Regions from separate parts of the Pantoea sp. X-Soil-TKNS-1280 genome, predicted to be linked through region 1. Evidence: predicted binding sites of a transcription regulator. Region 1 holds the regulator's gene; each other region holds the start of a gene.
The links. Region 1 encodes Fur, which represses iron uptake genes when iron is present. Its sites were predicted from a motif close to ATAATAATGAGAACNACTATCAA; they were not measured.
Positions count from the first base shown of each region.

Region 1 (10,390 bases):
CCGTTGTCCTGTTGCACAATCACATCCACGCCGTTAGCCGCCAGCACTTCCAGTACAGACAGAATCGCCGGTTCAGACAGCGCATGCGTGTCTTTACCGACATAGCACGGGCCAGTGATGCCGTTCTTTTTACGCTCTTCCGCAATCGCCTGAGCAATCGCCAGAATGTGCATTTCGTTGAAGCTCTGACGTCCTGCGCTACCACGATGGCCGGAAGTGCCAAATTTCACCGCATGTTCCGGATTAGCCACATCAGGCTGCAAAACGTAGTACTGAGAGGTTAATTGTGCAACGTTAATCAAATCGCTCTGCTGGGCGGGTTGCCCGGCACGGGGGTGATTGGCCATTGGCGCTTCTCCCTGACGCTTCAGTTTAAATGGTGCCGCAAACTTTCTCTGTCAGCTCCGGTGGGAACTGCATGGCTAACATGATGTGCTCCACCATGCTGCATTTGCGACCAGTATTGGTATTGGTGATCACCCAATACGGCGTGCCGGGCACGTGCTTCGGCTTAGTATGGGTGCCATTTTGCAACAGCGTATGCTCGTCACCCGCGAAATAAACACGGGTACGCCCCTGCAGTGACGCAGTGGCTTCAGCAAAGGCTGCGGGATCAAGACGATAGAGCGTTGACAAGACCAGCATGAAGCGGTTAACCGCCTTTTTTTGCTCCGCATACTCATCGGAAAGTAGCAGTTCACGTACCGCGCGAACGCGATCCTGCGGGCGCGGTTCGCTGCGCACTGGCTGTGATTCTTTTGCTGCAGCCTGAGCCACAGCAGGGGTTGCAGGGGCACTCTGACCGGCAGTGAACTTCAGCATGCGGCGCAAAATTTCGGAGGCGCTTTCGCCAATGTGCTGGGTGTGGCTGGCAATATAACGGTAGAGTTCTTCGTCAACTTCAATCGTTTTCATCTTTTTCCGTACGATTCTGGCAAATGACAGAACCACGCATTTCTGCAAAGGCCTTAGCAAAATCCTGCCGTGCAAAATGTGAGCGGGTTCTAACATGAGGATTATAAAGTTAAATCCCAGGCTGCCGATAGCGCTGGCATCGTTTCAGGGCAAAAGTCAGATAATGCCCTAATACCCACCTGGCTGGCTCCTGGACAGGTGGATCCATGATAACCTAAGCGAAGCTCACAACCGTAAGAACTTTGCCATGATTTTGAATGCCCGTCTGCAAACTGAACAATCTGCCCCCGAAGCTACCCCTATTCTGTTAATTCATGGCCTGTTTGGCAGCCTGGATAACCTCGGTGTACTGGCGCGTGGCCTGCGCGATGCCTGCCCTACCCTGCAGGTTGATGTGCGTAATCACGGCCTCTCCGGCCGCAGCGAAATCATGAACTATTCGGCGATGGCGCAGGATATTGTCGAAACGCTGGATGCCCAGGGCATCGATCGTGTCAGCGTCGTTGGTCATTCGATGGGCGGTAAAATCGCCATGGCGTTAAGCGCCATCGCACCACACCGCATTGAAAAACTGGTGATGATCGATATCGCCCCGGTCGATTATCAGACGCGTCGCCATGATGAAATTTTCGCCGCTATCCGTGCCGTAAGCGCAGCAGGTGTGACACGCCGCAGCGAAGCCGCTGAGGTGATGCGCCCCCTGCTGGATGAAGAAGGCGTGATTCAGTTCATTCTGAAATCGTTCCAGGACGGTGAATGGCGCTTCAATGTGCCGGTGTTGTGGGATAACTACACCACTATCTCCGGCTGGGAAGAGGTACCTGCATGGCCACATCCGGCGCTGTTTATCCGCGGTGGTGATTCACCCTATCTGGATAATCAGCACCGTGATGCGTTGTTGCGCCAGTTCCCCCAGGCACATGCGCATGTCATCAGCGGCGCCGGGCACTGGGTCCATGCCGAAAAACCTGAAGCCGTTTTGCGCGCAGCGCGCCGATTTTTTGTACTGTAAAAGCAAAAGCTTGCCGCGAACCGTTTAAGGTTGGCGTAGTCAGGGGCGCTGGAGTATGATGTCGCGCTAAAAATTTGCCACGGATGATTTTTTCACCGTGGCCGGGCCGATAATGTATAAATCGCGCAGCGCCTTTCCGCCGTTCGCGCCCACTCAGTTTTACAAATCATGGCAAAAGAACAGACTGACCGTACCACGCTCGATCTCTTCGCTGATGAGCGGCGTCCCGGTCGCCCCAAAACCAGTCCGCTGACGCGTGACGAACAGTTGCGGATTAACAAACGCAATCAGCTGAAACGCGATAAAGTGCGAGGATTGCGTCGTGTTGAGCTGAAAATGAGCAGCGAGGCCGTTGATGCACTCAACACCCTGGCTGAGCAACAAAACATCAGCCGCAGCGAATTAATTGAACAAATGCTGCTGGCGCAGCTCAAACTGTCGTAACAGGCGCAGACCGCACGCAGGAACAAAAGTCACGGCTTTACAAGTTCCGCCACTTTGCCCGGTCTGCTATCATTCGCTGTCATCACATATTCAATATCAGGATTTAAGAGGTCACTTAACCCATGGCAATCGTAGGCATTTTCTTCGGCAGCGATACCGGCAACACTGAAAACATTGCAAAAATGATCCAGAAACAACTGGGTAAAGACGTGGCCGAAGTGCATGACATTGCCAAGAGCACTAAAGAAGATCTCGAAGCATTCGATATTCTGTTGCTGGGCATTCCGACCTGGTACTACGGCGAAGCACAGTGTGATTGGGATGATTTCTTCCCGACGCTGGAAGAGATCGACTTCAATGGCAAACTGGTTGCGCTGTTCGGCTGTGGTGACCAGGAAGATTATGCAGAATACTTCTGCGATGCGATGGGCACCATCCGTGACATTATCGAGCCAAATGGTGCGGTGATTGTCGGTCACTGGCCGACCGAGGGTTACCACTTCGAAGCGTCCAAAGGTCTGGCCGATGACAAACACTTCCTTGGTCTGGCTATCGATGAAGATCGTCAGCCGGAACTGACCAACGAACGTGTTGATAAGTGGGTGAAACAGATTTTCGATGAGCTGCAGCTGAAAGACATTATCGAAGCCTGATCCCCTTTCCTACTCAATGTGGGCGCTGGCTCACATTGAGAATCGGAAATTCCTATAAAAATAATAGCCACGTTTTTTTAACTTTTACCTGCAAATCTGTAGAATACCCGTAACGGTCATCCGCTTATTCCTCTGGCATCAGAATGAGGCTGAGTGAAATGGAAACAAAGACCTGTACGATCCCCGCCGGCGTTAGCGACATTTTTCCCTACAGCCATTGGTGATTTCAGGACGTGCCCTTGGTTTTCATTTCACTGCTTGAGTTCTATAATGAGACGCAAATGAGAATGCGCGTGATCGACATTCAAGGCCCTGCGCCGCAAGTGACTAGCAAAGTAACAGGACAATATCCGCATGACTGACAACAACTCCGCATTGAAGAAGGCTGGCCTGAAAGTCACTCTACCCAGACTGAAAATTCTGGAAGTGCTTCAGGAACCCGAGTGCCATCACGTCAGTGCGGAAGATTTGTACAAACGCCTGATCGACATGGGCGAAGAGATTGGTCTGGCAACGGTATATCGCGTTCTTAACCAGTTTGATGACGCGGGTATCGTGACTCGTCATAACTTTGAAGGTGGCAAATCCGTCTTTGAACTGACGCAACAGCATCATCATGACCACTTGATCTGCCTGGATTGTGGCAAAGTGATCGAGTTCAGTGATGAGTCTATTGAGACGCGTCAACGTGAAATCGCAACACGTCACGGTATCAAACTCACCAACCACAGCCTGTACCTGTACGGCCACTGTGCGCTGGGAGACTGCCGCGAAGACGAGACGCTCCACGATAAGCAATAAAATGTGCTATGCAGTATGAAAAAACCGGTGCCTGGCACCGGTTTTTTTATTCCTGAGATTACAGAACCAGCGTTTCCTGCAGGTAACGCCAGCGCGGAATGGAGGTGGTGCAATCCAGCACCGCCAGAGAAATACGACTCTGGTTGTTGCCGTTCATCATCTGCAACTCACGATATTGAATGGTCACTTCCTGGCTTTGCTGTGAAATGATGGCATGTTCGCTGGTCGCGATACGCATCCCTTCCCGCTGACCACGCAACTGGCGGAACAACACCTCCATCGCATTTAAATCCAGCTGTTTACCCTGCGGGGTCACCATTTTGAAATCCGGGTGAAAATGCGAGAGAAACAACTCAATGCTGTCGTCAGTGCCCTCTGACTGATTAAAAATACGTTCTATAAGCTGATGTAAAACCACTACGCTGTGTTTGGCTTCCTGAGCGAGACTCGTCATTTTTTTTCCTTTTTCAACCCGCGGAGCAACGTCTGGGAGCGCATAGCCTACCTGAAATACAGTTTTTCACACTCGCAAATGGATTAATTTTACTAAAGTCAGATTAGTTGCAAATCCCGGTAACAAACGCATTTCACACCCCACAGCATAAAAGGTTGCCAGCCCGAAATTACAGCCAATAAAAAAGGGCGATTGCTCGCCCTTTCATGATGATATGGTGATAACGACAAAAAGGATTAATCGCCGATTTTCGCCCAGGTATCACGTAAACCGACAGTGCGGTTAAACACCAGCTTAGAGGGCTGTGAGTAAACGCTGTCCGCGCAGAAATAACCTTCACGTTCAAACTGATACGGCGCCAGCGCATCGGCGTCACGCAGTCCAGGCTCGACAAAGCCCTGTTTGATTTCCAGTGAATTCGGGTTAATGGTGGTGAGGAAATCCTCAGCCGCTCCCGGATTTGGCACGCTGAACAGACGATCGTAGAGACGGAATTCCGCAGGTAACGCGTGGATCGCGGAAACCCAGTGGATCACACCCTTCACCTTGCGGCCATCAGCCGGATCTTTGCTCAGGGTATCAACGTCACAGCTACAGTAGATGCAGGTGATATTGCCTTCTTCATCTTTCGCCACGCGCTCTGCACGGATCACGTAAGCATTACGCAGACGAACTTCTTTGCCCAGCACCAGACGTTTGTACTGTTTATTGGCTTCTTCACGGAAATCCGCACGATCGATCCACACTTCGCGGCTGAACGGCACATCACGCGTACCCATCTCCGGTTTGTTGGGATGGTTTGGCATGGTGATAATTTCTTCATGACCCGCAGGCAGATTCTCAATCACCACTTTCAGCGGATCGAGGACCGCCATCGCACGCGGTGCGTTCTCGTTGAGATCGTCACGAATGCATGACTCCAGCGACGCCATTTCCACGATGTTGTCCTGCTTGGTTACGCCAATGCGGCGGCAGAACTCACGAATCGAGGCGGCGCTGTAACCACGGCGGCGCAGACCGGAAACGGTCAGCATACGCGGATCATCCCAGCCTTCGACGATCTTCTCGCTCACCAGCTGCGTCAGCTTGCGCTTCGACATCACGGCATATTCCAGATTCAGGCGCGAGAATTCATACTGACGCGGATGAACCGGAATGGAGATGTTGTCCAGCACCCAGTCATACAGACGACGGTTATCCTGGAATTCCAGGGTGCAAAGCGAATGGGTGATACCTTCCAGCGCATCGGAAATGCAGTGGGTGAAATCGTACATCGGATAGATGCACCATTTTTTGCCGGTCTGATGATGTTCAGCAAACTTAATACGGTACAGCACCGGATCGCGCATCACGATAAAGTTGGATGCCATATCGATTTTGGCACGCAGACAGGCCTTACCTTCCTCGAAACCGCCATCGCGCATTTTTTCAAACAGCGCGAGGTTTTCAGCCGGGGTACGATCACGGTATGGGCTGTTTTTGCCCGGCGCAGTCAGGGTGCCACGGTATTCACGGATTTCTTCTGGTGTCAGCTCATCAACATAGGCGAGGCCTTTGTTGATCAGTTCCACTGCGTAGCTGTACAGCTGGTCGAAATAGTCTGAGGAGTAACAAACGTCTCCGCTCCATTCAAAGCCCAGCCATTGCACGTCGCGCTTGATGGATTCAACGAATTCCATATCTTCTTTCACCGGGTTGGTGTCGTCGAAGCGCAGATTGCACTGACCCTGGTAATCTTGTGCGATACCAAAGTTCAGACAGATCGATTTCGCATGGCCAATATGCAGGTAACCATTGGGCTCAGGCGGGAAACGGGTATGCACGCTGTTGTGCTTACCGCTCGCCAAATCTTCGTCGATAATCTGACGAATAAAGTTCGTTGGGCGGGCTTCAGCCTCACTCATCTCAAAATCCTCAAATACAATACGGGTGATTTGTACTACGAAGTAACGGAGTATGATCCACAAAGCGCAGGAGGGAAACAACCGTTTGTTGGCCGTTTTAAAACAAAAAAGGCAGGAATCGCTTCCTGCCTTACGGGTTCATCACAAGGACTTAGCCTTTAACCTCGTACAAACGGGTTTCACCTGCCACGACGGAACCACTCGCCAGCAGATTGAGGCCCGCGAAATCATCGCTGTTGCTGACCACCACCGGACTTATCATCGAACGCGCATGGGCGTTGAGGAAATCCAGATCCATCTCCAGCACCGGCTGTCCCGCCGCAACGGTCGCCCCCTCTTCCACCAGCCGCGTGAAGCCTTTGCCTTCCAGCGCGACGGTATCAAGGCCCATATGCACCACAATCTCGACGCCGTTGTCAGTTTCGAGGCAGAACGCATGGTTGGTGTTGAAGATTTTCACGATAGTACCGGCAATCGGTGCCACCACGGTTTTACCGGTGGGTTTGATCGCCAGACCATCGCCGACCGCTTTGCTGGCGAAGGCTTCGTCCGGCACCGCATCCAGTGCCACCACCTCACCACTGACCGGAGCCAGCAGCGTGGCTACCACGCGTTTTTCGCTGTTCAGCACCGCCTGAGGTTGTGCAGAAGCAGCAGGCTGAGCCGCCGCCACTGAGGCAGTCGCTGCCGCGGCCACCGGGCCTTTGGTCAGCACCGTTTTCATTGCCGTAGCAATGCTTTCAGCCTGAGTACCGACAATGATCTGCACGCTTTGTTTGTTCAGACGAATCACGCCAGAAGCGCCAAGACGTTTCGCCACACTGTCATTAACCTGCGAGGAATCTTTCACGTTCAGACGCAGACGGGTGATACAGGCATCGATATTGGTCAGATTGTCAGAACCACCTACCGCACCGATATAGCGACGGGCAAGGGATTCGGTCTGGCTTTCGTTGCTGCCACTGTGATCAACGTTGACGTCATAGCCATCAGTTTCATCATCAGCAGACAGTTCACGACCCGGCGTCATCAGGTTGAATTTCTGGATGGTGAAGCGGAACACCACGTAGTAGATGACGAAGAACACCAGCCCTTGTGGAATCAGCATCCACCAATGCACCGCCAGCGGGTTACGCGTTGACAGCACCATATCCACCAGCCCGGCGCTGAAGCCGAAACCAGCAATCCAGTGCATGCTGGCCGCGATAAACACCGAGAGACCTGTCAGTACCGCATGGATGACATACAGCACCGGTGCCACGAACATAAAGGAGAATTCCAGCGGTTCGGTGATACCAGTGAAAAAAGCAGCAAAGGCAGCTGCCAGCATGATACCACCGACTTTGGCCCGGTTTTCCGGACGAGCGCAGTGATAAATCGCCAGCGCTGCTCCCGGCAGACCAAACATCATGATCGGGAAGAAGCCAGCCTGGTAACGACCAGTGATACCCGGAATACCGGTACCATTGGCGATGGACTGCGCGCCACCAAGGAATTTAGGAATATCGTTGATACCGGCAACATCGAACCAGAACACCGAGTTCAGCGCGTGATGCAGGCCAACCGGAATCAGCAGACGGTTAAAGAAGGCATAGACACCTGCGCCGACGGAACCCAGCTTCTGAATCTCCTCACCAAAGCTCACCAGACCATTAAACACCAATGGCCAGATATACATCAGGATGAAAGCAACGAGGATCATCAGGAAGGAGACAAGGATCGGTACCAGACGACGGCCGCTAAAGAACGACAGCGCCTTAGGTAGCTCAACATGGCTGAAGCGGTTGTACACTTCCGCCGAGATAATCCCCACCAGAATACCGACAAACTGGTTTTCGATTTTGCCGAATGCAGCAGGCACTTGATCGACAGGTATTTTTTGAATCATCGCGACAGCAGCTGGCGAACACAGCGTGGTCACCACAAGGAAACCCACAAAGCCAGTCAGTGCCGCAGCACCATCTTTATCTTTGGACATGCCATAAGCCACACCGATGGCAAACAGCACGGACATATGTTCAATGATAGCGGCACCAGATTTGATCAACAGCGCAGCCAGAGCGTTACCCGCCCCCCAGCTGTCTGGATCGATCCAATACCCTACCCCCATTAAAATTGCCGCTGCCGGCAGGGTCGCTACCGGCACCATAAGCGCTCGGCCGACCTTTTGCAGATATCCTAGAACACTCACCTTATTCTCCCCCTTTGAGACTGGCGTTTTCCCGGTGCGGGTTGATTTTATTATCCCGGCATCCGGTACCTTGATGACACGACTGACCACGTGGCGCAGTGTAAAGATAAATTAATTCGCCTCGCAAATTAAAACCACGATAACTGTGATTTTTATCACCAAAAATGACGTTTTAATACCCGTACGACTAGCCAGCACCCCAAACTTATTTTATGATGAAAAATATCAAGACGCACTTTTCCCTGCATGGTTGAGCTTAAACGGATTACGCTTAAGAACAATCTGTAGAGAGAACGGCGACTCCACTTTTCCAATCTTTAACTGAGGTGAAGACATGAGACTGATCCCTTTAGCCACACCTACCCAGGTGGGTAAATGGGCCGCGCGCCATATCGTTAACCGCATTAACGCGTTTAATCCTGGCCCAGATCGTCCCTTTGTGCTAGGTCTTCCAACCGGTGGTACACCGCTGGAAGCTTACAAGCACCTGATCGAGATGCATAAAGCGGGCCAGGTTAGCTTCAAACATGTTGTCACCTTCAACATGGATGAATACGTTGGTCTGCCAAAAGAACACCCGGAAAGTTACCATAGTTTTATGTATCGTAACTTTTTCGATCACATTGATATTCAACCGGAAAATATCAATCTTCTGAATGGCAATGCGGAAGATATTGACGCAGAATGTCGTCAGTACGAAGAGAAGATCCGCGCCCTGGGCAAAATCCATCTGTTTATGGGTGGGGTGGGCAATGATGGTCATATTGCTTTTAACGAACCAGCCTCCTCGCTCGCATCCCGTACCCGTATCAAAACGTTGACACACGAAACCCGCCTCGCCAATTCCCGTTTCTTTAACGGTGACGTGGATCAGGTGCCAAAATACGCTCTGACTGTTGGCGTGGGTACGCTGCTGGATGCGGAAGAAGTGATGATTCTGGTCACCGGTCATGTCAAAGCGCAGGCATTGCAGGCCGCCGTAGAAGGCAACGTTAACCATATGTGGACCATCAGTTGCCTGCAGCTGCATGCGAAATCCGTGGTGGTCTGTGACGAACCCGCCACCATGGAACTGAAAGTGAAAACCGTGAAATATTTCCGCGAAATGGAAGCGGAAAATATGAAAGGTGTGTAAGAGCACGTTGTAAAAAACCTGCTGCTATCACGCAGTGGGTATAGCCGGGAGAGAGAAACGATGTACGCATTAGTAAACGGCCGGATTTTTACTGGTCATGAAATTCTGGACAACCATGCGGTAGTGATTGCCGATGGCCTGATTGAACGTGTCTGTCCACGCGATGCGCTGGATGCCACCCTGCCACAACAGGATGTTGCTGGTGCGTTTATCGCTCCCGGTTTTATTGATTTGCAGCTCAACGGCTGCGGCGGCGTGCAATTTAACGATGATATCGATGCACTGACCGTTGAAACGCTGGAAATCATGCAGCGCGCCAATGAGAAATCGGGCTGCACCAGCTACCTGCCAACGCTTATCACCAGCACGGATGAATTGATGAAGCGCGCCATTACCACCATGCGCGCCTACAAGGAAAAACATCAGCATCAGGCGCTCGGCCTGCACCTGGAAGGTCCGTGGCTGAATAAAGTGAAGAAAGGCACGCACAATCCGCAACTGATTCGTCTGCCGGATCCTGAGCTGGTGGATTTTCTTTGCGCCAACGCCGATGTGATTACTAAAGTGACGCTGGCCCCGGAAAATGCCGGCAGTGCAGTGATCCGCAAATTACGTGACGCAGGCATTATCGTTTCCGCAGGCCACTCCAACGCCACTTATGAAGAAGCCAAAACCGGTTTTGCCGCAGGCGTCAGTTTTGCGACGCATCTTTACAATGCGATGCCCACTTTCGCTGGTCGCGAACCCGGCCTGATCGGTGCGCTGTTTGATTCGCCTGATGTATACTGCGGCATCATTGCAGATGGTTTACATGTCCACTACGCTAATGTGCGCAATGCGAAACGTATCAAAGGTGACAAGCTGGTGCTGGTCACTGATGC
Region 1 covers NZ_AP035962.1:1,248,719-1,259,108, reverse strand. The annotation lists gene pgm (phosphoglucomutase (alpha-D-glucose-1,6-bisphosphate-dependent)) at 1-347, opposite strand, end outside; gene seqA (replication initiation negative regulator SeqA) at 373-915, opposite strand; gene ybfF (esterase) at 1,163-1,927, shown strand; gene ybfE (LexA regulated protein) at 2,096-2,371, shown strand; gene fldA (flavodoxin FldA) at 2,494-3,024, shown strand; gene fur (ferric iron uptake transcriptional regulator) at 3,379-3,825, shown strand; gene AC6I8X_RS05830 (hypothetical protein) at 3,884-4,279, opposite strand; gene glnS (glutamine--tRNA ligase) at 4,516-6,183, opposite strand; gene nagE (N-acetylglucosamine-specific PTS transporter subunit IIBC) at 6,335-8,374, opposite strand; gene nagB (glucosamine-6-phosphate deaminase) at 8,709-9,509, shown strand; gene nagA (N-acetylglucosamine-6-phosphate deacetylase) at 9,570-10,390, shown strand, end outside.

Region 2 (10,390 bases), 1.9 Mb from region 1:
CTATGGTGTGACCAACTGGCTAACGCTGGAAACCCACGCCGAAGGCAGCGATGAAGTGGCGATGGGCGGTGCGGGCGGCATGCTGAAACTCGGCAGCTGGGGCGTCCTCAACGGCGCGCTGGCGCAAAGCCAGATGAGCGGAAAGCCCGGCACGCAATACAGCTGGGGATATCAGTACAACAACAGCTGGCTGAGCCTCGGCACGCAGCATACCTTGCGCACGGCGGATTTTGGCAATCTGGCGCTGGTCGGCAATCGCAGCGACTCGGACGATACCTCATATTCGCTGGCACGCCGCAGTGCGCAGTACACCGCCAGCGTGTCGATGAATCAATACGGCAGCCTCGGGCTGGCCTATCTCGATATCAACAGCGGCGAGGGCGAACGCACCCGGCTGTTGAACCTGTCGTGGAGTAAAAACATTTGGGGCAACAGCAGCCTGTATATCTCCGCCAGCCGCGACCAGCAACAGGGGGAATGGAGCGGCGCGATTTCGCTGGTGATCCCGTTCGGCGAACAGGGCAGCGCCTCGGTCAGCATGGAACGCGATCAGCAGGGAGAAAACAACCAGCGGGTGTATCTGTCGCGCGCCATGCCGAGTGACGGCGGCTACTCGTGGGATGCCTCCTGGGCCAACCAGGGCGGCAACAGCGGCGATTATCGTCAGGGCAGCCTGCGCTATCGCAACAATAAAGTGGATACCTCGGCAGGTTTTTATGGCGACGACGATAACACCACCCAGTGGGCCGATTTCAGTGGTGCGCTGGTACTGATGGATAACCGTCTGTTCGTTGCTAACCAGATCAACGACGCCTTTGTACTGGTGAAAACCAATTATCCCGACGTGAACATCCGCTACGAAAACCAGTCGATGGGACGTACCGATAACGAGGGTTATCTGCTGGTACCGTCAATCAGCAGCTATTACGCCGCGAAATACGATATCGACACGCTAGACCTGCCAGCCGATATGACTTCCCCCCGGGTAGAACAACGCTTTGCGGTGAAACGCCAGAGCGGTTATCTGCTGAACTTCCCGGTGGAGAAACTGCGTTCGGCCAGCGTGATTCTGCATGACAGCAACGGTCAGCCGCTGCCGGTCTCCAGCCAGGTACTGCGCGCCGGACAGGCAACCGAGTATGTCGGCTGGGACGGTATCACCTGGATGGAAAACCTCGACGCCAGCAATCCAATTCAGGTCACCACGCCAGATGGCCGCACCTGCCGCACCGAACTCAATATCGCTAACGGGCCACAGGCACTGAAGACCTATGGCCCGCTCACCTGCGCGTTACCCCCACTACCACCCGGTACCGCGCAGCCGAATACCGAAAACTCAACTTCAGGCATCGCTCCATGAAAAGAATTTTGCTAGTGCTGACGCTGTTACTGCTGCCAGGTCTGGCCCGTGCTGCCTGCAGTCTGCCCGCGTCAACCGCCAGCTTTGGCTCGGTCACCACCTTTGTCGCCAATTCAACCGTCAGCTCCACTTCAACCACTGCAAACGTGAACTGTGGCGCGGGTTCTGCCCTGACGTTGTTAGGCACCAACCAAATCACCTTGCAACTGGCCAGCGCCTCCAGCGTCAATGGTACGCGCGGCGCTATGATAATTAGCGGCAGCAGCGGCACCGATAATATTCCGGTACGCCTGTGTATGGACAGCGCCTGCGCAACAGAACTTACCGTGGGGGGATCGACCTATACATTTTCACAATCGGTTCTGGCGAATCTTGCTGGTCTGTTTGGTAGCCTGAACTTTGCGTTGCCGGTATATCTGAAAACCGTCACCGGACAAACGGTCGCCGCAGGAACCTATACGGTGACGCTCAATTTATATGTTACCTACAATATCTGCACCAGCCTTGGCGTCGGAGGTCTTTGCCTGACGCCGCAAACCGGTACCGGCACCATTCCTATTACCTTAACGATGGTGCTCTCGAATGATTGCACCACCATCACCGCGCCAAACGTCAGCTTTGGCAGTGCTCCGCTGGTCAGCAGTTTTTCCACCGTGCAGCAGTCCATCAGCGTGGTGTGCAGTAAGGGCAGCACCTATACAGTGGGAATGAGTAACGGCAGCTATGCGGCGAATGGTGTGCGTAATATGGCGAGTGGCAGCAACCTGTTGAGTTATGACATCTACCAGGGCACCACCACCACCACCACGCGCTGGGGACCCACCGGCACGGCCCGCTGGAGCAGCAGCGCCTCCACCACCGTCAGCACCGATGGTCTGACGCGCGGATACACCTACACTGCGCAGATTCTGACAACGCAAAATACCCCGCCAGCGGGGAATTATACGGATAGCGTGGTGGTAGATTTGTCGTTTTAGACACAAGGCCGCCATACTGGCGGCCTTGTTCATCTGACTGATCAGGCATTCACAGTAGTCGCGCTGTGCCGTGTTCGATACTGCTTCACCATGCGGCCAATCAGCAGGGTACCAATCAACCCGCATACCGCCGCGAACGACAGCCATACACCCGGCATCGCTTTATCGCCCGTTGCATGGATCAGATAGCTGGAGACCGCCGGGGTAAAGCCGCCAAACAGCGCCGTTGCAAGACTGTAGGCCAGCGAGAAGCCTGAAGCACGCACTTCGGCAGGCATGATTTCCGCCAGATAAACCACCATCGCGCCGTTATAGCTGGCATAAAGGAACGACAGCCACAGCTCGGCGATCACCAGATGAGAGAAGGTTGGCGCAGCCACCAGCCATTTCAGCACCGGCCAGGCGGTGAGAATCATCAGGATGGTGAAGAAAATCAGCAATGGCCGACGACCCACACGGTCTGACAACGATCCCATCACTGGCAACCAGAACAGGTTGGAAAGCCCCACAAACAACGTCACCAGGAAGCTTTCTTTGTCGCTCATCATCAGCACCGTTTTGCCGAAGGTCGGGGTAAAGGCGGTGATCATATAGAACATCACCGTGGTGGTGACCACCATCAGCATACCGGCTAATACCAGCGCCCAGTTCTGCCCCACCGAACGCATAATCTGGCGCATGGTCGGATGATGTTTGCGTTGGCTAAAGGCTTCAGTTTCCTCCAGCATGCGACGAATCCAGAACAGGAACGGCACAATCATACAGCCGATAACAAACGGAATACGCCAGCCCCACTCAGTGACCGCATCTTTTTCCAGCAGATGATTCAGCCCCAGGCCCAGCAGCGCAGCAAAGATCACCGCCACCTGCTGACTCCCGGATTGCCAGCTGACGTAAAAACCTTTACGTCCCTTCGGCGCAACTTCGGCCAGATAAACCGACACGCCACCCAGTTCGACACCGGCAGAAAAGCCCTGCAGCAGGCGACCCAGCAGAATCAAGATTGGCGCAGCCGCGCCCAGCGTGGCGTAACCCGGCACCACAGCGATGGTCAGGGTACCGAGCGCCATAATGCCGAGCGTCACCAGCAACCCTTTACGGCGGCCATGATGGTCAATATAGGCACCGAGGATGATCGCGCCCAGCGGACGCATCAGAAAACCCGCGCCAAAGGTCATCAGCGTCAGCATCAGCGACGCAAACGGGTTGTCACCGGGGAAAAAGGTTTTAGCAATGGCGGTCGCGTAGTAACCAAAGACCATGAAATCATACATTTCAAGGAAATTGCCGCTGGTTACGCTAAAGATGGTTTTGGCACCGCTCTGCGATGATTTTTGTAAAGACGAAGGTGAGCTCATAGGTTTTCCAGGTTTCTTCCATGCGTAAGACTTCCTTGTAGCGTGGTAGTCAGCGGATGAATGTGATCACCTTCACCATTGCACTTTACAAAAGCAGGGGTATAAGTAACAAAGTATTAACAAAACCGTTCCACAGAATAATTGCCCATTTATGGCATCGATTCGTGATTTCCTGTTTTCCTCAGCAAAGACACATAACAAAAAGGGCGTCCATCTGGACGCCCTCATAACCCTGGGTGAAATTACTTTTTCACCGTTTCCATACCCATCAGGCCGATTTTCAGATATCCGGCCTCGCGCAGCTGATCCATTACTGACATCAGGGTTTCATAACTCACCGACTTATCTGCCTGGAAGAAGATAGTGGTGTCTTTGTTACCTTCGGTCTGCGCGGTTAACGCATTGACCAGCGTCTCTTTTGTTACCTGATCATTGCCGATATAGACCTGATTATCTTCTTTAATCGACAGATAGACCGGTTTTTCCGGACGCGGCTGCGGCGCACTGGTGGAAGCAGGCAGGTTAACGCGCACATCCACCGTTGCCAGCGGTGCGGCCACCATGAAGATGATCAGCAGAACCAACATCACGTCGATAAACGGCGTCACGTTGATTTCATGCATTTCGCCATCGCTTTCCAGGTCGTCGTTTAAACGCATCGCCATAGCAATTACCCTACGCGCAGTTTCTGTGCGGCAGAAGGACGAGCCACTTCGTTAGTCACTTTTCCCAGGTCTAAATCACGGCTCTGCAACAGCAGCACCTGTGCCGCGACGTCGCCCAGCGAGGCTTTGTAACCCGCAATCATACGGGCAAACACGTTGTAGATGACCACAGCCGGGATAGCCGCCACCAGACCAATCGCGGTAGCCAGCAACGCTTCGGCGATACCTGGTGCAACAACGGCGAGGTTAGTGGTTTGAGTTTGGGCGATACCGATGAAGCTGTTCATGATACCCCAGACGGTGCCGAACAGGCCGATAAACGGCGCAACCGAACCGATGGTGGCGAGGAAACCATTGCCACGGCCCGCGTGACGACTAAAGGCCCCGACGCGGCGCTCAAGACGGAAACTGGTACGTTCTTTAATGCCGTCGGTGTCTTCAGTACCGGCTGAGAGTTCCAGCTCGTTCTGCGCATCATTCAGCAGCACGGCGCTGTGACTATGGCCTTTAAAGCTGGCAGCAGTACGTGAAGCCTCATCCAGTGAACGCGCTTCGCTCAATGCGATGTGTTCACGCTTCAGACGACGTTTCGCTGAACTCAGCTCGGCAAACTTGCCGAAGAAAAGTGCCCAGGTCACCACGGAGGCCAGTAACAGGCCAATCATTACCACCTTTACCACGATATCGGCATGATGATACATGCCCCAAACGGAGAGATCCGTCTGCATCAAATCACTGGCTACCACGCTGCGTCTCCAACTTCAATTGCACAGTTCACGATCGAGCGCGGATCATAACAAATTACCGGGTCGAATTGATAGTAGTTCTCATTACTATTTACAAACGAAAGGTGCGCTTTTTCTCCACAGTTTGTGATGAATGTGTGTCCGGTTATGTGCTGGTTTTATAAATGTGATGCAACATGTAAAATTATTAAAACATCGTTTCAAAATGTGATGCAATTCATTCAATCAACATCTGACCGGTTTTTCGCCAGCTGTTTTTCACTATTCTGAGCCAGCCCTGCCCATTTGCGGTGTCTTCACCGCACGATTTCAATACCTCAATGCTGGAGTAAAAAATGACGCTGAAAAAACGACTACTCGCCGTTTCATTGTCCTCCATGTTCGCCCTGCTGGCCTGTAACGCCCATGCCAAAGTGCTCAAAGTGGCGGAAGTGCAACCCGCAGGTTATCCCACCGTGGTCGCGCTGGAGCATATGGGGGAGAAACTGAAACAGGCCACCGATGGGCGTCTGGAGATCAAAGTCTATGCCGGTGGTGTGCTGGGTGATGAAGATCAAACCTTGCAACAGGTGCAATTGGGGGCGATCGATATGATCCGCGTCTCGCTGGCACCAGTCACCACCATCGCCCCCGAAACCAGCGTGCTCACCCTGCCGTTTATCTTCCGTGATGAAGATCATATGCACAAAGTGCTGGATGGCAGCGTGGGCGAGCAGATCGTCAATAAATTCGATCAGGATCCTAACACCCGCATGGTGTTCCTCGGCTGGACCGACGCCGGTACGCGCAACATGATCACCAAAAAACCTCTCGCCAAACCTGAAGATTTGCAGGGCATGAAGATTCGCGTGCAAAACAGCGCCATTTCTCTCGCCACACTGAAAGCGATGGGGGCCAACCCAGTGGCAATGGGGGTGAGCGAGGTGTTCAGTGCGATGCAAACCGGCGTGGTTGATGGCACGGAGAACAATCCACCGACCTTTGTCGCCCACAACTATTTGCCAGTGGCGAAGTACTACACCCTGACCGGCCACTTTATTCAGCCGGAAATGATCCTGTTTTCCAAAACAGCCTGGGATCGTCTCTCCGCCGACGATCAGGCGCTGCTGAAGAAGCTGGGTAAAGAAGCCCAGGATGAAGAACGTCAGCTGTGGGCAACCTATACCCAGCAATCGCTCGAGAAGATGAAAGCCGGCGGCGTGACCTTCCAGCAGATCGATCGTGACTACTTCGTCAAAGCTACCCAGCCGGTGCGCGATCAGTTTGGCGGCAAATATCAGGATCTGATGACCCAGATCGCCGAAGTGAAATAACCCTTTTGCGCCATGCAGCCGCGTGGCGTTTCACTCAGGATGCGAACAATGAACGCATATTCCCGTTGGATGGATGGGTTGTACCTGCTGTGCATGTGGGTTGCCGCGGCGGCGCTGATGATTATGGTCACGGTGATTCCGATTGGCATCTTTGCGCGCTATGTGCTGAACAGCGCGCTTTCGTGGCCGGAGCCGGTGGCGATTATCTGCATGATCATATTCACCTTTATTGGCGCACCGGTGGGGCTGCGTGCAGGTACCCATATTTGCGTGTCGATGGTGACCGATCGTCTGTCGCCAGCCGGGCAAAAGCGGGCGCTGCTGCTGTGCAATCTGCTGCTGATTGCCCTGTGTCTGATTCTGTTGCGCGCCAGCTACAACCTGTGCGAAGCGATGTGGATTCAGCCGCTGGCCTCGCTGCCCAATGTCACCTACGGCGAGATGTATTTACCGATCCCCATCGGCACCGCTTTTACCCTGCTGTTTGCCCTGGAACGCCTGCTGAACGGTGACCAGAGCCAGCGCCCAATCGTCACCCTTGGCGGCACACACTAACTTCGGAGCATCGCGATGGACGCATTCATTCTGATTGGCAGTCTGATCCTGTTGCTGTTGGTCGGCTTTCCCGTGGCCTTCGCCGTCGGGTTTAGCGCCTTTATCGGTGCCTGGTGGATCGACCTGCCGCTGGAAGCAGTGGTGATTCAGATCACCAACGGCATCAACAAATTTTCGTTACTCACTATCCCGTTTTTTATTCTGGCCGGGGCGATTATGGCTGAGGGCGGCATTGCGCGACGGCTGGTGAACTTTGCCTACATCTTTGTCGGCTTTATCCGTGGCGGGTTATCACTGGTAAATATTGTCGCCTCCACCTTTTTCGGTGCGATTTCCGGTTCATCGGTGGCCGATACCGCCTCGATAGGTTCGGTAATGATCCCGCAGATGGAAGAGAAGGGTTATCCACGTGATTTCGCCGCCGCTGTGACCGCCAGTGGTTCGGTACAGGCAGTGCTCACGCCTCCCAGTCATAACTCGGTGATCTACTCGCTGGCCACTGGCGGTGTGGTGACCATTTCATCGCTGTTTGTCGCCGGTATTTTCCCTGGCCTGCTGCTCGGTGCATGTCTGATGGTGATGTGCCTCGGTTTTGCACGCAAACGTGGGTATCCCAAAGGGGAAGCGATCCCATTTCGCCAGGCACTGAAAATCTTCTTTGATGCCTTCTGGGGGCTGTTTACCATCGTCATCATTCTGGGTGGTATCCTTTCCGGAATTTTTACCGCGTCAGAATCCGCCGCCATCGCCTGCTTGTGGGCGTTCTTTGTCACCATGTTTATCTACCGTGACTTTAAGTGGAACCAGCTGCACATTCTGCTGTTCCGTACCATCAAAACCGTCACCATTGTGATGGTGCTGATCGCCTTCGCCGCCGGTTTTGGTGCGGTGATGACTTTTATGCAGTTACCCACCGCCATTACTGCGGCTTTTACCAGCCTGTCGGATAATAAGTATGTGATTCTGATGTGTATCAACGTGCTGCTGCTGGTGATCGGTACGCTGATGGATATGGCCCCGATCATCCTGATCCTGACGCCGGTGCTGTTACCGGTGGCAACCTCTCTGGGTGTCGATCCGGTCCATTTCGGCATGATCATGATGACCAACCTCGGTATTGGGCTGATCACCCCGCCGGTAGGCACGGTGTTGTTTGTCGCCAGTGCGGTGAGTAAGCAGAAAATTGAACAGGTGGTGGGTGCGATGCTGCCGTTCTACTGCATATTGTTTCTGGTGCTAATGCTCATCACCTATATTCCGGCGCTGTCACTGTGGCTGCCGCATGTGATGGGGGTGATGTAACACTGTCGTAGCGGCGCGATAAATCGCGCCGCTACGGAATCAACTAAGGTGACTGTCTGATATTCCGCAATCAGGGTCAACGCGCAGGCGCGATTCGTGGTAACGTGGTTCCTTTGTGGAATGCGGCAGAAAAGGCAGTGATGGCAACGAAAAAAATAGACACCACGCTGGTAAGCGCGGGACGCAGCAAACGTTACACTCAGGGCTCAGTGAACAGCGTTATTCAGCGCGCCTCATCGCTGGTTTTCGACACCGTGGCTGATAAAAAACGCGCCACCGCCGGACGGGCGAAAGGCGAGCTGTTTTATGGCCGTCGCGGCACGCTGACACATTTCTCCCTGCAGGACGCGATGACGGAACTGGAAGGCGGTGCCGGTTGCGTGCTTTATCCCTGTGGAGCCGCTGCGGTTGCCAACGCCATTCTGTCTTTCGTCGAGGCGGGCGATCATGTGCTGATGAGCGGTGCCGTGTACGAACCCACCCAGGATTTTTGTACCAAAATCCTCAGCAAACTCCAGGTCACCACCACCTTCTTCGATCACTGCATCGGCAGCGAAATCAGCGCGCTGGTGCAGCCGAATACCCGCGTGGTGTTTCTGGAGTCACCGGCCTCCATCACTATGGAAGTGCAGGACATTCCGGCCATCGTCGCTGCGGTCCGCACGAAAGCGCCTGACGCCATCATTATGCTCGATAATACCTGGGCGGCGGGGGTGTTGTTTAACGCTCTGGAGCATGGCGTCGATATTTCTATTCAGGCAGGCACCAAATATCTGATTGGCCACAGCGATGCCATGATCGGTACCGCCGTGGCCAACGCGCGCTGCTGGGATCAGCTGCGTGAAAATTCCTACCTGATGGGACAGATGGTTGATGCCGATACCGCTTATATGGCGAGCCGTGGTCTGCGTACGCTGGGCACCCGCCTGCGTCAGCATGAAGAAAGCGGATTGCAGGTGGCGGAATGGCTGGCTGCACGACCGGAAGTGGCGCGGGTCAATCATCCAGCGCTGGCGCAGTGCAAAGGCCATCAATTCTGGCAACGCGATTTTACCGGCAGCAGCGGTCTGTTCTCGTTCATTCTGCATGAGAAATTGAGCAGCGAGCAGCTGGCGGGATATCTCGACGGTTTCCACCACTTCAGCATGGCATATTCCTGGGGTGGCTATGAGTCGCTGATTCTGGCGAATCAGCCGGAAGAACTGGCGGCGATTCGCCCGGCAGGCGGCGTCGATTTTACCGGGACACTGGTGCGGGTGCACATTGGTCTGGAACACGTTGCTGACCTGATTGAAGACCTGCAAGCCGGGTTTGACCGCCTGAAGCGCTAAAATCTTCAACAGAAGCTCAACAGGCCGGATTCGCGTGGCAAAGATCAACGTTTGCTGCTACGCGGGCCGTTAAAATACTATCCTTGTGACTTGATGGAATAGCAGATGGGTGTTTTACATGAGATTGTCCACGCACTCTGGCATCAGGATTTTGCCGCGCTGGCCAATCCGGATGTCGTGTGGATTGTCTACGGCGTGATGTTTGTGACGCTGTTTCTGGAAAACGGTTTGTTACCGGCCTCTTTTCTGCCGGGCGATAGCCTGTTGCTGCTGGCCGGTGCCATGGTCGCCAAAGGTGTGATGGACTTTGTCCCTACCATGGTGATTCTGACTACCGCCGCCAGTCTCGGCTGCTGGCTGAGTTATTTGCAGGGGCGCTGGCTGGGCAATACCAAAATGGTGAAAAGCTGGCTGATGCACTTACCGGCACAATATCATCAGCGAGCCTGGCAGCTGTTTAATCGCCACGGGCTGATGGCGCTGCTGGTCGGTCGTTTCCTGGCATTTGTCCGTACTCTGCTGCCCACCATGGCGGGCATTTCTGGTTTGCAGAATGGTCGTTTTCAGCTGTTTAACTGGCTGAGCGGGCTGCTGTGGGTATGCATCGTGGTGGCATTCGGCTACGGCATCAGCCAGGTCCCCTTCATCAAACGCCATGAAGACCAGGTGATGGCGGTGCTGATGCTGCTGCCCGTGGTGCTGCTGTTTGTTGGCCTGGCTGGCAGCATTCTGGTGATCTGGAAAAAAAGACGCCCGAAGGCGTCATAACAGCTGCGCGGCGTC
Region 2 covers NZ_AP035962.1:3,682,835-3,693,224, forward strand. The annotation lists gene AC6I8X_RS17000 (fimbria/pilus outer membrane usher protein) at 1-1,360, shown strand, start outside; gene AC6I8X_RS17005 (Csu type fimbrial protein) at 1,357-2,337, shown strand; gene AC6I8X_RS17010 (MFS transporter) at 2,379-3,695, opposite strand; gene exbD (TonB system transport protein ExbD) at 3,938-4,360, opposite strand; gene exbB (tol-pal system-associated acyl-CoA thioesterase) at 4,366-5,088, opposite strand; gene AC6I8X_RS17025 (TRAP transporter substrate-binding protein) at 5,442-6,419, shown strand; gene AC6I8X_RS17030 (TRAP transporter small permease) at 6,468-6,974, shown strand; gene AC6I8X_RS17035 (TRAP transporter large permease) at 6,990-8,276, shown strand; gene metC (cystathionine beta-lyase) at 8,417-9,607, shown strand; gene AC6I8X_RS17045 (DedA family protein) at 9,713-10,375, shown strand; gene AC6I8X_RS17050 (AraC family transcriptional regulator) at 10,370-10,390, opposite strand, start outside.
Region 2: a site for Fur is predicted at 5,175-5,197, ahead of exbB (tol-pal system-associated acyl-CoA thioesterase). Genes of this name have one in related genera too.

Region 3 (10,390 bases), 650 kb from region 1:
CCATAGGCGGACATGCCGAGGCGCGGCGCATGGGCGGCATTGGAGGCGATAGTGACGATGGCGCCAGCACGTTGCTGACGGAATACCGGCAGCGTTTGCTGGAACATATTGAATGCCCCGCCTGCATTGACGGCCAGGCACGCCTGCCAGTCCTCAAACGCCAGTTCTTCGGTGCTGCCGATGCGCAGGATCCCGGCACCGTTTACCAGCACATCAAGACGCGGCTGCTCGGCCAGTAGCCGCTGGCACACGGTTTTTACCTCGGCGGCATCAGCCACGTTCATGACCTGGCAGGAGAAGGGATAATCCGCCTGATCAAAACGCAGATCGAAACCGACGACCTGCGCCCCCGCCTGATGGAAGGCGAGGGCGGTATGGTAGCCGATACCTTTACCGGCACCGGTGACCCAGACAATTTTCCCGCGAAAATCGAAAGGCAGACTCATTACGCGCGCTCCCGTGACAGCAGCGCCCACCAGCCATCAATGCTGGGGTTTTTCGCCAGGCTGACGAAATCAATATCGCTATGCACCTGGCGCCAGCGAGCGGCCAGTGCCATCACGCGTACCGAATCAAGACCATAATCAATCAGATTTTCATCATCTTCCGGCACATCATCATCTTCCAGCAGCGGCAGAATCAGCGCGCGCAGTTCATCTTTGGAGAGCGGCAGTGGCATCAGATCAGCCGTCATCACCACTTTGCCACTGCGGCCTGCGGTATAGGTCAGCGCCATCATATGTTCTTCACGGGTGAAGTCAGCCAGCGCATCGGCCACCATAAATGGCTGGATATTGCGCATAAAGGCATCGGTAGCGGTGGTCAGGCAGCCGATGTGGGCGTACACGCCAGTGATGATCAACTGATCGCGGCCCATCTCCTGCAGGATCGACTCCAGCGGCGACCGATGGAATGCGCTATAGCGCCATTTGGTCAGTACCTGATCATCCTGATCCGGGGCCAGCGCATCGACGATCTTCTGTTGATCGGGATGTTTGTTCAGGCCCGGTCCCCACATATCGTTGAGCAGAGCGCGGTCCGCATCGCTCTGCTCATTCGGCTGCGCGGTGTAGAACACCGGAATGCCTTGCGCTTTGCAGTACGCACGCAGACGCGCAATGTTTTCGACGATCTGATTCACCAGTGGGCTGTTTTCGCCCCAAAAGTTAAGGAAATAGGCCTGCATATCGTGAATCAGCAGCGCCGCGCGTTGCGGCTCCAGGCTCCACTTCACCTTGTTGGCAGGCAACTCGGTGGCGGTCGGCAGCGGATAAGAGGTCAATTTTGGAATAGCCATACAATCTCCGGAACAGGTCAGGCTTGCGCTTGTTGGTCGGCAAGCTGTTGGCGCAAACGTTTTTTATCCACCTTGCCAACCGGGGTCAGCGGCAGGGCGTCTACGCAGGTAATACGGTCGGGTAATTTGAACTCGGCAACGCCCAGTTCGCGCAGATGGCGACGCAGCACCACTGGTTTAATCGGCTGGCTGGCGACAATAAAGGCGCAGCTTTTTTCACCCATTAGCTCATCGTTCATCGACACCAGCGCGGCGTGGATGACATCCGGGTGACGTTGCAGCAGGTTTTCGATCTCTTCTGCCGCGATCTTCTCGCCGCCACGATTGATCTGATCTTTCTCGCGGCCCTGCACGGTGATGTAACCCTGTGGGTTGATCTCAATCAGATCGCCGGAACAGTAAAATCCATCGGCATCAAAGCTGGCAGCGTTGTGCTCCGGACTGCGGTAGTAGCCACGGAAGGTATAAGGTCCGCGTGTCATCAGACGGCCCACTTCACCGCTCGGCAGGGCGTTGCCCTCGGCGTCGGCTACCCAGACTTCATCGTCGTCAGAAATCGGGCGTCCCTGGGTGGTGAGGATGGTTTTTTCGTCATCGTCGAAGCGGGTGTAATTCACCAGGCCTTCAGCCATGCCGAACACCTGTTGCAGCCTGCAACCGATTTCCTGTTGAATCCGCGCGGCGAGGGTTTCACCCAGCTTGGCTCCGCCCACCTGCATACGTTCGAGCGAGGCCAGCTGTTTATTGCTGCCCCATTCCTGAATCGCCTGCAACCACAGGCTGACCGCTGGCGGCACCAGGCCGGTGTCGGTGATTTGGTGTTTTTCGATCAGCGGAAAGCACAGCGTGGCGCTGGGATCGGCAGCCAGTACCACCTGGCCTCCGGCATAAAAGACGCCAAGCGCACCTGGTGAGCTCATCGGGAAGTTATGTGCAGCGGGCAGCGCCACCAGATAACGGGTGTGCTCAGTCACGGCGCAAATCTCAACGCTGCCGCGAATGCTGTAATAGTAATCATTGTGGGTGCGTGGGATCAGTTTTGGCGTGCCGGTACTGCCGCCCGAAAGCTGGAAGAACGCCACTTCATCCCCGGCGCTCGGTGTCGGTGTGAAGTCACCGGCGGTTTCCGTCAGCAGCGCCTCAAGGGTGTTTTCAGGCTGATGATCGTTGCGCAGAATCACCTGTTGCAGTGACGGATGCGAGCGGCACAGCGTATCGATAAAGCTGTCATCGGCAAACAACGGATGGCTGCGGTCGGCAATCAGCAGCACCGGTTCAATCTGCGCGGCATAAGCGGTCAGTTCGGTACGTTGATGGCTGAACAGCGCATTGACCGGTGCCACGCCGATTTTGAACAGGGCAAAAAGCGTCAGGTAAAAATCAGCCACGTTGCCAAGTTGCACCAGCGCAGTATCGCCAGTTTTCAGGCCACGGCGTTGCAGCGCCGCTGCCAGGTTGTCAGTCAGCCGATGCATTTCGCGATAGCTGATGTGACGATCACCATCGATAACCGCGATCGCCTCATTGTGCTGCTGACGCGCCAGGATGTCGGTCATCGGCACATCGAGCCAGTAGCCTTTCTCGCGGTAACGCGCGGCCAGGTCATCCGGCCAGCGGTTGTAGGGAATACTCATGGTCTTTCCTTTATTGCAGTCCAAAGGCGCGCAGCATGGTATCCAGCTTCACGCCGGTTTCACGCCATTCTGATTCGGGTTGTGAGTCGGCAACGATGCCTGCACCGGCGAACAGACGCACATGCGTATCGTGCACCGTGCCGCAGCGAATAGTGACCACCCATTCGCCATTGCCTGCCTCATCGCACCAGCCCACAATGCCGCCGAACAACTGGCGATCAAAAGGCTCCAGCGCCTGAATCAGTTGCTGAGCACGCTGATGCGGGAAACCACTCAGCGCCGGGGTTGGATGCAGCAGGCAGGCCAGCGACAGGGCATTTTCGCGCTCGTCCTGCACCTCGCCATCTATCTGCGTGGCGAGATGCCATAAGGTTGCTGTGGTAATCAGCGATGGCACTGTTGGCACCGAGAGCAGGCGACTACGTGGTTGCAGCGTATTACGCATCGCATCGGTCACCAGCTGATGTTCGTGCCGATCTTTACTGGAGTTCATCAGGGTGTCGCCTGCGGCACGATCACGCTGGCTATCATTATCCCGGCGCGCAGAACCGGCGAGCGGGCAGGAACTGAAGTCACGGCCGTGCTTACGCAGCATCAGTTCCGGGCTGGCACCGAGCAGTACGCCGCCTTGCGGCAAAGGTAAATGGAAATGGTAGCTGTTGGGGTTTAACGCAATCACCCGCTGCATCAGCGCAGCGCTATCCACCGGTTGTTCCGTGACAATATCCATCAGGCGCGACAGCACCACTTTGTCGAGATCGCCCCGTTGGGTAGCGGCAACAGCCTCGGCCACCATGTTGAGAAAAACATCGTGATCCGGTACGGCAGCACGACGACGCACCTCAGGCAGCGCACCGGGTTGGGTGGGCAGCGTGGTCAGCAGTTCGGCACGGTTAAAGTTTTGATAAGACTCAGGAATAAACAAGGCTGCAGGCTGGCTGGCATCAAACGGGATGGCACCCACCAGAATCGGTTTCTCAATACCTTGCTTTTTGGCCGCAGCAAAGTGCTGACGCAGCTGCTGCTGAAAATGGCCCTGTAAATCGGCAGCATCCTGCACTGACTCAGTCAGGGTGGTGTAACAGCCCTGCGTCACCAGACTCTGCCAGGGAGAGGTAAACAGGAATCCGCGGCAAAGTGCGGAAAAATCCTGCAGCCAGGCATTTTCAAACGTGGACGATTCCACCATAATTTCCACCTTTAAATGATAAGATTATTAAGAATGATTATCATTTTTATTATGGCCCAGTAACCTACGTCGAACGGGCGAAAGAGTCAATCGATTCGCGGGAGTTCCCTTATCTTTAGGCGTTTTCCGGCGCTGATGCCGGACGCCGAATTAAGCTAAACGGTGGATGAAAACTTATGAATAAATGCGGATTATGGGGCACGTTTGTCCTGTTGTTCATTTTGCAGGCTTTCAGCAGCATGGCGCGCGCTGACCAGGGCTGGCCGCGCAAGATTCAAACCGAGCAGGGCATCGTCACGCTCAGCAAAGCGCCGCAGCGTATTGTCTCGACCAGCCTCACGCTGACCGGTTCGCTGCTGGCGATTGATGCCCCGGTCATCGCCTCGGGGGCTACCGCACCGAACAGCCGCCTCTCCGACGATCAAGGTTTTTTCCGTCAGTGGGGCGAGGTGGCGAAACAGCGTGGCGTGAAGCGTCTGTATATCGGTGAACCCAGTGCAGAAGCCGTTGCGGCGGAAGCGCCGGATCTGATTATCGTCAGCGCCACCGGTAATGACTCCGCCATCAAACTGGTGAGCCAGCTGTCTGCCATTGCTCCGACCCTGGTGATCAATTACGACGATAAAAGCTGGCAGGATTTAGTGACGTTGCTTGGCGATGCCACTGGCCACGAAGTGCAGGCGACACAGCGCATTAAGGCTTTTGACGATCGTGAAGCGGCACTGAAAAAAGCCATCACGCTGCCACCGCAGCCAGTTTCTGCCATGGTATGGAACGGCGACGGGCGTGCTGTGAATCTGTGGACGGCAGAATCAGCCCAGGGCAAATTGTTGCAGCAACTCGGTTTCACGCTGGCGATGCCCCCGGCCAATATTCAGCAGAGTCACAGCATGGGGCAGCGCAAAGATATTATTCAGCTATCGGGTGAAACCGTCGCCAGCGGCCTGACTGGCCACAGCTTTCTGCTATTTGCTGCCGATGATAAAACCGCGCAATCGGTACTGAGCAATCCATTCCTGGCACAAAACGAGGCGGTCACGCATAAGCAGGTGTATGCGTTGGGGGCGGATACCTTCCGCCTTGATTACTACAGCGCCAGCAATTTGCTGGCGCGTCTGGAAAAATTGTTCGTTAAATCATGATGCGTCTTCCGCCAGCGTGACCGCTGGCGGTTGATAATGGCGTAAGCGCCCCATCAAAAACCACATCAGCACACCCAGCACCGCCGCCGCGAAGCCAAACATCGTTGCGGCCTGCGGTGGCAGCAGCCATGACCCCATCGCGCCAATCATTGCCGCGCCCAGCGCATCGCCGGTGACATTCTGTGCCGTCCACAGACTGTTGATACGACCAAGGAGTACATCCGGCGTTAACGCCTGGATCATGGTGTACTGCACCAGGCTGGTAATCGAACTGAAGTAGCCAAAAGCCACCAGACACAGCAGGGCGAGGGGGAATGATGGCATCAGGCCAAACAGCCCCAGCGCAACGAAAGCGGCAATCGCGCTGCTGAGAATCAGCAGCCCCGGACGGCTGGCATGCGCCAGGCGGCCACTGGTTAATGCCCCTACTGCCGCGCCGAGTGGCACCGCGGCAAACATCAATCCCAGCCGATCAGCGCTGACCTCCCAATGCGGTGCCAGGGCCGGGTACAGCACGCGGATGGCACTGGCCAGCGTCACCAGCGCGCCGATCAGCGCCGCCATTCCCACCAGCGGCGTGCTAAACAGGAACTGCACACCAACGGCGAGTGATTTCAATGGGTTCTCACGCGGCTGCGGCGGTAGCGGCAATGGCGGGAGTTTGAGCAGAGTCAGCACGGTCAGCAGTGTGCCCGCCGCTGCCAGCGCGAAGTTCCACACCACACCGCCGCTGGCAATCACCATACCGGCAATCGCCGGGGAGAGAATCGAGCCGAAGCGTACGGTCAGCATGGTCAGGGCACCGGCCTGCATCAGGTTTTCGCGCCCGACCAGCGCTGGCGTCGCGGCCAGCAGCGCGGTCACGCCAATCGCACCAAAGAAGCCATCCCACAATCCCAGCAGATACACCGCCATCAGTGAGGGTTGTGGTAATGCAGCGTTAATCGCCAGCCCGACAAAGCCAAGGCCACAGGTAGAACGGGCGAATAAAATCAGCTTCTTACGCTCATAACGGTCGGCCAGCACGCCCCCGGTCAGCAAACCGATAAACATGCCGCAGGCCGCCACGGTCACCCCCAGACCGACCAGCCAGGATGACGCCGTCATTTGCTGAATTTGTACCGGTACCGCCACCGCCAGCATGCCGAGGGCGACAATCGAGATAAAACGGGCGATAAACACCGCGCGAAACGCCGGGTGGGATTTAAGCAGGGAGAGATCAATAAAGTGGGAGGGTTTGTTCATTTCTTTGCCTTTTTGCACCAATTTTCCTCATCTTCCGTGAGGCGAGTCATGATAACATAGACAAATACGAGTAATAACGATAACAAATATCATTATCATATTTACGCTACGCACGCGACGACGTTGATATACCTAAATCATTCGAGCTGTAGGAAGGCGGCAAACGAGTGAATCCTCGGGAGCTTACTGAAGTAAGTGACCGGGGTGAGCGAGCGCAGCCAACGCACCTACAGTTTGAAGGATGAAGGGTATAAGTTGAAGGTTCATAACGCTATGTACCAGACTCGTGCACTCGCAGGATCAGGGATGCTGCTGGTGCTTCTTATTGCTCTCAGTTTGATGCTGGGAGCAAAATCTATTTCTTTTTCCGATGTTTATCATTCGCTTATCTCAACCTGTTCTGATGCGGATTGCGTGATTGTGCGCGATGCACGTCTGCCACGTACGCTGGCCGGATTGCTGGCAGGCGTTGCGCTGGGGCTGGCGGGTGCGTTGATGCAAAGCCTGACGCGCAACCCGCTGGCCGATCCGGGGATTCTGGGGGTGAACGCCGGGGCTGGTTTTGCTGTGGTGCTGGGCATTGCGCTGTTTGGTGCTGATTCACCGGTCGCATGGCTCGGTTTTGCCTTTGGCGGCGCGCTGCTGGCTTCGCTGCTGGTGGCGATGACCGGCGCGATAGGTGGCGGACGCGTGAACCCGGTGCGTCTGACTCTGGCGGGGGTGGCACTGGGGGCGGTGCTGGAAGGGTTAACCTCGGGGATTTCGCTGCTCAATCCTGACATCTACGATCATCTGCGTTTCTGGCACAGCGGTTCGCTGGATATCCGCAATTTCACCATTTTGCGTACCCTGTTTCCGGCGGTGCTGGTGGGCAGCGTGGTGGCTTTTTGCCTGTCGCAGGCGCTTAACAGCCTGAGCATGGGGGGCGATATGGCGACGGCGTTGGGAACCCGCGTGGCGCGTACCCAACTGCTTGGGCTGCTGGCGATAGCGCTGCTGTGCGGCGCGGCAACGGCAGCGGTCGGGCCGATCGCTTTTCTCGGTTTAATGACGCCGCATCTGGCACGCTGGCTGGTGGGCAATGATCATCGTTGGTTGCTACCCGCCACTGCGCTGCTGACGCCGATCCTGTTATTAGCCGCAGATATTATCGGTCGCCTGCTGGTGCCTGGTGAGCTGCGGGTGTCCATCGTCACCGCGATGCTCGGCGCGCCAATGTTGATCGTGCTGGTACGACGCAAATTAGGGCGAGGTGCGGTATGACGCGGCGCGCACTGATGAATTCGCTCTGGCTGATGCTGGGATGCGGACTGCTGGCTTTTCTGGCGCTGACTCGTGGCACACTGCCGATCAGCGGTGAACAGGTCTGGCAGGTGTTGCGGGGCGAAGGCGCCAGCAATGTGAAACTGATTCTGCTGGAATGGCGCTTGCCGCGCGTGCTGATGGCGTTGCTGATTGGCGCGGCGCTCGGTATCAGTGGCGCGATTTTTCAGTCGCTGCTGCGTAACCCGCTCGGCAGCCCGGACATTCTGGGTTTTAACACCGGTGCCTATAGCGGTGTGCTGGTCGCGCTGGTGCTGTTTAATCAAAATGCGTCGGCGATAACCCTTGCCGCGCTGCTGGGCGGCATTATCACCGCAGCGCTGGTGTATCTGTTTGCCTGGCGCAATGGCGTAGAAACCTTTCGTTTGATTATTGTCGGCATCAGCGTGCGTGCCTTACTGATGGCGCTCAACAGCTGGCTGATTATCAGCGCGTCGCTCGAGTCTGCGGTCAGCGCCGGTTTATGGAGTGCCGGGTCGCTCAACGGCATCACCTGGGCGAAGACACCGCCGGTGATTGCCGTGTTATTGCTGAGTCTGCTGCTGGTGGCACTGCTGGCACGCCGGATGCGTTTGCTGGAGATGGGTGATGACACCGCCTGTGCGCTTGGCGTACCGGTGGAGCGCAGCCGCCTGTGGTTAATGTTGCTTGGTGTGGTGCTGACCGCAGCCTCGACCGCGCTGGTCGGACCGATTTCGTTTATCGCCTTGCTGGCACCGCAGATAGCCCGTCGTCTCGGCGGCGGCATGCCGCTGACCGCGCTGTGTGGTGCGTTGCTATTGATCGCTGCAGATTTTGCCGCACAGCATCTGTTCCTGCCTTATCAATTGCCGGTTGGCGTGATTACCGTCAGCCTCGGTGGACTTTATCTGATTGCTTTACTGGTGCGGGAGGCGCGACGCCAATGACCGAAATTCCTTCACGTCTCTATGGCGAAGGGCTGACACTGGGCTACGACAAAAAAGTGGTGGCGGAAAATTTGTCGGTGGCGATCCCGGAAGGGGAGCTGACGGTGATTATTGGCCCCAATGCCTGTGGCAAATCAACCCTGCTGCGCACCCTGAGCCGCCTCAATTCTCCCCTGAAAGGCCAGGTTTTTCTCGATGGTGAAGCCATCAATCGTTATCCGACGAAAGAAGTGGCGCGCCGTCTCGGCCTGCTGCCGCAAAGTTCCAACGCACCGGCGGGGATCAGCGTGACTGAGCTGGTGGCGCGCGGGCGTTATCCGCATCAGCAGCTGTTTGGCCGCTGGCGTGCCGAAGATGAAGCGGCGGTGCAGCAGGCGATGCTGGCGACCGGCGTGGCTGATCTGGCCGAGCTGCAGGTGGATACGCTCTCCGGCGGGCAGCGTCAGCGGGTGTGGATTGCGATGGTGCTGGCACAGCAGACGCCGTTATTGCTGCTGGATGAACCCACCACCTGGCTGGACATCACCCATCAAATTGAGCTGCTGGAGTTGATGCAGGATCTTAATCAGCAGCATGGACGTTCGCTGGTGGTGGTGCTGCATGACCTGAATCATGCCTGTCGTTATGCCACGCACCTGATTGCGATGCGTCATGGGCGGATTATTGCCGAAGGGAAACCGGCAGAGATTGTCACCCCGGCGCTGATTGAGCAGGTGTATGGCTTGCGCTGCGTGATTGTGGAAGATCCGGTGGCGCATACGCCGATGATCGTGCCGCTGGGACGACGATAGTGGCGCGATAAATCGCGCCACGACATTCTGGATTAGTGTTCGCTCAGCAGCTGTTGCAACAACGGGCCAATCTGCTCGAACATCTGCGGTGAAATGATATCAACGTGGGCACAATCCATCGGCCACACCGCCAGTTCACCGACATACGGTGCCCAGGCGCGTCGCGCGTCCTGCCCTGGTTGCTGCGTTTGCTCAGCAAGAAACAGCGTTGCGCGTCCGGTAAAGCGGGCGCTGCGGGCGGTCGCCAGCAGGCGAACCGAGCTGGCGTAGTTGGCTTCGATGGTATCGAACATCGCCTGCATCTCTTCACCCGCCTGATGACGTTGCGCAGCAATAAACTGCTCACGCTCACGGTTCACTTCTTCCAGCACCGCCGGGTCCAATACGTTCTCGCCGCGTTTTTCATCCCAGTTCTGCGTCTCCGGTGGCCAGGTATCGAGCAGGCCAAGGAACGCCACCTCTTCTCCGGCAGCTGTCAGCCGTGCGGCAATACCCTGCGCCAGGGTGCCGCCCAGCGAATAGCCAATGAAGTAATAAGGGCCGTGCGGCTGCACTTCGCGCAGGGTACGCAGATGGGCGTCACAAACCTCATCCAGACGCGCACTTTGATTCAGCGGGCTATCGGTATCCGGTGACTGAATACCCATCAGCGACCAGAGTGGATCCAGATAGCGTTGCAGGATGCTGAACTGCCAGGCAAAACCGGAGGCCGGGTGGAAGCAGAACAGCGTGGGTCCATTACCCTGACGCAGCGGCAGCACCGCTTCAAAACCGGCCTGTTGGTGAGATTGTTCATCACTCAGCAGTGCAGCCAGTTTTTCGACGGTGGAAGCAACCATGATCTGACCCACGGATACCGGC
Region 3 covers NZ_AP035962.1:599,383-609,772, forward strand. The annotation lists gene dhbA (2,3-dihydro-2,3-dihydroxybenzoate dehydrogenase) at 1-446, opposite strand, end outside; gene AC6I8X_RS02710 (isochorismatase family protein) at 446-1,297, opposite strand; gene AC6I8X_RS02715 ((2,3-dihydroxybenzoyl)adenylate synthase) at 1,315-2,931, opposite strand; gene AC6I8X_RS02720 (isochorismate synthase) at 2,942-4,120, opposite strand; gene fepB (Fe2+-enterobactin ABC transporter substrate-binding protein) at 4,297-5,262, shown strand; gene entS (enterobactin transporter EntS) at 5,257-6,507, opposite strand; gene fepD (Fe(3+)-siderophore ABC transporter permease) at 6,814-7,770, shown strand; gene fepG (iron-enterobactin ABC transporter permease) at 7,803-8,738, shown strand; gene AC6I8X_RS02745 (ATP-binding cassette domain-containing protein) at 8,735-9,529, shown strand; gene AC6I8X_RS02750 (enterobactin synthase subunit F) at 9,562-10,390, opposite strand, start outside.
Region 3: a site for Fur is predicted at 6,584-6,606, ahead of entS (enterobactin transporter EntS). Genes of this name have one in related genera too.